DNA from 2 places in the Nocardioides sp. Root151 genome. Region 1 is predicted to be linked to the other one. Evidence: riboswitches for the same ligand, from Rfam matches in the RefSeq annotation. Region 1 holds a riboswitch; the other holds the start of a gene.
The links. Region 1 has a riboswitch for cyclic di-AMP ahead of ASD66_RS21485 (C40 family peptidase). Riboswitches for the same ligand answer to the same signal wherever they lie in the genome.
Positions count from the first base shown of each region.

Region 1 (2,185 bases):
TTCTCCTCGCCCCACGGCAGGTAGTCGTCGGGCCGCTTCTCCTCGCCCTTCGACCCTTCCTTGGCGAGCTTGGCCAGGTCGACGAACAGGTTGTACGGCGCGGAGCGTCCGGAGTCGCGGTAGAAACCGGTGGCACCCTCCTGGTGGAACTTGATGCCCGCCTGGGTGATCCGGCTGATGGTGACACCGGCCGCACCGCTGGTCACCATCTCGCCGTCGACCGGCGACACGATGCCGATGTCGGAGGCACGCATCGAGCGCACCGGGCCGACGTTGTCGGGGACCTTGGAGTAGAAGAACGACGCCAGGCGCGTGCTGCCGCCCTCGACCAGCTCCTCCACGACCATGTCGGCCGAGCCGAGACCGATCTGGGGCGCGCTGCTGCCGGTGTTGTCGATCTTGACGACGTAGACCGGGTGCTTCTTGCTCGAGGACGCGTCACCCGAGACCTTCTCGCCGGTGAGCGGCCAGGTGCTCTCGAGGACCTCGGCATTGGCGGTGCCCTTCGGATCCTTGGCGTCCTTGTCGTCCTTGTCATCTCCTCCGCAGGCGGTGAGCGTGAGGCTCAGCGCCAGGGCGGCAGCAAGGCCGGTAGTCAGGGAGGGGTGGACACGGCGCACGAAATTCTCCGATCGTCTACAACATTGATTCAGTTTCAAAGTGTGAGGGCGCGGCTCCCGGATTCCGGGGAGGCGCGCCCTCGTGGGACTCAGGTGTCCCTGATCACCGGCCACGCAGGGTGCCGGCGTAGAACGAGGTGGTCCACGCGAGCTCGCGACGGACCCGGGTGCCGCTTCGCGGTGCGCTCAGGATGATGACCTTGCCGTCCTTGCGCCCCACGAAGACCGCAGCATGGTAGACCCGGCCGCCGTTGTGGAAGAACACGAAGTCGCCGCGGCGCAGGTACCGCTTGGCGATGTGGCGGACGAAGGCGTACTGCGCGCTCGACGTACGCGGCATGCCCGCGAAGCCGGCCTTGCGGTAGCTGTAGTAGAGCAGCCCGGAGCAGTCGAACGCCCCTGGCCCGGCGGCGCCGTAGCGGTAGGGGTCGCCGATCTGGTTGGTGGCGACGTTGTAGCCGATCTGCACGCGCTCGGCGCGGGTCAGTGACGCTGCCTCGGCGCTCGGAGCGTCGGCCATGGTGCCGGCCACCAGCATCGACAGGGTCATCAGCGGCAGCACCAGGAGTGCGCGCAGTCGGGCGGTCGTGCGCGGTCTGCGCACGCTGAAGAGGGCAGGCATGGAGGGTTTCCTTTCCCACGCCTGTGAGGTGAGCTGTCGGGTTGGGACTGGAAAGTGTCCTGCCATCGCATGATGACTTCACCCCGAGCGGGACGGCCTCTCGACCGACCTCGCGTGGAACCTGTGGGTCCCCCACTCCTGCCCCTGTGTCCGGGTCACGGGACGCTCCCTGAACGGGGCAGGACTCGGCGTTGTCCGGGAGCGGTGTGTGAAGTTGTGCGCCTTGAGGGTAAGCGCCACCGCCCCCGGAAGTCCCCGAAATGTGACAAACCCCCAAGTCAGCCCAGTTTGGCGCCGCCGTCGACGTACAGCGTCTGGCCGGTGATGTACGACGCCTCGTCGCTGGCCAGGAACGCGGCCGCGGCGGCGATGTCCTCGGGGAACCCGACCCGGCGCACCGGGTTCTGCTCGGCAGCGGCGGCCCGGAAGTCCTCGACGCTCATCTTGACCCGCGCGGCGGTGGCGTCGGTCATCTCGGTGGCGATGAAGCCGGGGGCGATGGCGTTGGCGTTGATGCCGAACGGGCCGAGCTCGATGCCCAAGGTGCGGGTGAAGCCCTGCACGCCCATCTTGGCCGCCGAGTAGTTCGCCTGGCCCCTGTTGCCGAGCGCGGAGACGCTCGAGAGGTTCACGATCTTGCCGTACTTCTGCTCCACGAAGTGCTTCTGCGCGGCCTTGGTCATCAGGAACGCACCCTTGAGGTGGACGCCCATGACCAGGTCCCAGTCCTGCTCGGTCATCTTGAACAGCAGGTTGTCACGGGTGATGCCGGCATTGTTGACCAGGATGTGGATGCCGCCGAGCTCGGTGACGACCCGCTCGACCGCTGCCTCGACGGACTCGGCGTTGCTGACGTCGGCGCCGATGCCGACGGACTTCACGCCCTCGCCGAGCTTGCCGGCCGCCTCGCTGGCCGCGGCCTCGTCGAGGTCGATGATGGCGA
Region 1 covers NZ_LMGG01000007.1:835,256-837,440, reverse strand. The annotation lists gene ASD66_RS21490 (DUF3048 domain-containing protein) at 1-620, opposite strand, end outside; gene ASD66_RS21485 (C40 family peptidase) at 724-1,242, opposite strand; cyclic di-AMP (ydaO/yuaA leader) riboswitch at 1,248-1,443, opposite strand; gene ASD66_RS21480 (SDR family NAD(P)-dependent oxidoreductase) at 1,521-2,185, opposite strand, start outside.

Region 2 (2,185 bases), on a different contig from region 1:
CACGATCATGCCGTTGCCGATGTACATGCCGACGTGGCTGACCGGGCTGTAGTAGAACACCAGGTCGCCGGGCTGCAGGTCGCCCGAGGAGACGCTCGTGCCGGAGCCCATCTGGGCGCTCGAGGAGTGCGGCAGGCCGACCCCGGCCTGCGCCCACGCCATCATGGTCAGGCCGGAGCAGTCGAACGCGCTCGGACCGGCTGCGCCGTAGACGTAGGCGTCGCCGACCTGGGCCATCGCGTAGTTCACCGCAGCGGCGGCACGGCCGGAGGCCGGCACGTTGGTGGGCAGACGCGTGGTGCCGCGGCTGGCCTCGGTGTCGAGCCGGGCCCGCTCCTCTTCCTCGAGCTTGCCGAGCAGCTCCTTGGCCTCGGCGAGCTTGGCGTCGGCCTCGTCCTTGTTCTCCTCGAGGTCGGCCTGGGCGTCGGCGAGCTCGTCGGCGCGCTCCTGGGTCGCCTCGCGGCGGATCTCCAGGGAGTCGGTCTCACGGGTGTAGTCCGCGACCGTGTCGGCCTGCACGTCGTTGTAGTTCGAGACCGTGTTGAGGTCGGAGAGGAACTCGTCGGGGCTGTTGGAGAGCACCAACTGGCCGGTCGTCGAGATGTCCTGGCCTTCGTACTGCGCGGCCACGGCGTCGCTGACCGTGCTGGTCATCGAGTCGACCTTGGCCTGCTGCTTCTTCTCGTCGGCCTTCAGGGCGGCGAGGTCGGCCTCGAGGTCGTCGAGCTTGAGCTTTGCGTCGTTGGAGCGCTCGGAGGCCTGCTCTGCCTGGTGGTAGAGCTTGTCGACGCGGGCCTTGACATCGTCGATGTCAGGCTCGGCGTTGCCCGGCGCTGCGGGGATGGCGGTGATGCCGATGACTGCAATGGCGCTGCTGGCCAGGCCAGCAAGAATGCGCTTCCGTCCGTGGTGCATGTAGCGGACGTACTCCCTCTTTGTCGACGCCTACCGGGTGAGCTGACGGGTTCGGGCACAAAGAAGCCCTACACACGCTCCACGGATCGCTCCGCCTTGCGTGTGATTCACCCCAGGGATACGTGGGTCCCCGGTTTCTCCGCCTCGGACTTCCCCGTCCGCGGCATCGAATTCGGCGTGGCACCCGAGCCGGTCCTGTTTGACCAACTGGTACGGGCACCTGAAGCAGCAAGATTAGACGTGGTTGCACTCCGCGGCAAACCCTCGGAGCGGATGTCGCGGGGTGTTTCATGCCACGGCGGCGCGCCGTGACGTGTCATGCGTCACACCAGCCCCACGCGAGGCAGCGTGGGAGCTGTCGGCTCGGCCGGGGCAGGCCGGGCGGGAGGCGGGCTCAGGCGGACTCGACCTCAGGACCGGCCAGCGGCGTCACCATGCGCAGCGGCGGCACCAGGCCCGAGTCGGCGAGCACGTCGAGGGCCCGCTGCTCGTCGTCGTCGAACGCCAGCTCGGGCGGCGGCCCGAGCAGCACGGTCACCACACAGTCGTGGCAGGCCAGGCCGCGGACTTCGCAGCTGTCACAGTCGATTCGCAAGGTCATGGGTGTCCTCGTCTCTCATCGGTCCGGGAGGGGAAGTTCCCGGCTGTGACGCACTCTGGCAGTGACCACCGACAACGGTCCGGGACCGCCGGACCACACACCGGGCAGCGGGCCGGTCGGCCCGACCGCGGGGCGGTCTCGGGGCTCAGCGGGCGAGGAGGGCCACGAGCGCCGACGAGGCCATCGGCTTGGCACCGGACCGGCGTACGTCGCCGGCGATCTCCCGGTCGGAGGAGACGACCACCACGACCCGTCCCTGTGGCTCGGCCGCGACGAGGTCGCGGATGACGTCGTCGGCGATGACGCCCTCGGGACTGAAGAGCACCTTGACGCCGCGGGGCGCGTTGACCGGGCCGCGCGAGGACTGCGCTGCCGCGTCGAACACGACGGTGGTGTCGACCCCGGTGCGCGCGATCAACGGCGCGAGCCCGTTGAGGAGGCGGATCCGCTGGGCCTCGAGCGTCGAGTCGGGCCAGGCCGTCTTGCTGACGTTGTAGCCGTCGATGATCAGCCGCGCCCGGGGCATGGCGAGGAACTGTTCGAGCAGCGCCGGGCTGGACGGGCCCAGCGAGCCGGCCGCGCTCGGCGTACGCGTGCCGGCGAGCGCGAGGTCGGCCTCGACGGCGTCCGCCGGAGAGCCGGTGACGGTCGGCAGGGCCAGCTCGCGGC
Region 2 covers NZ_LMGG01000004.1:200,305-202,489, reverse strand. The annotation lists gene ASD66_RS09485 (C40 family peptidase) at 1-915, opposite strand, end outside; cyclic di-AMP (ydaO/yuaA leader) riboswitch at 927-1,103, opposite strand; gene ASD66_RS09480 (hypothetical protein) at 1,310-1,516, opposite strand; gene ASD66_RS09475 (NYN domain-containing protein) at 1,662-2,185, opposite strand, start outside.
Region 2: linked by a shared signal. The riboswitch ahead of ASD66_RS09485 (C40 family peptidase) and the one ahead of ASD66_RS21485 (C40 family peptidase) in region 1 are both predicted to bind cyclic di-AMP.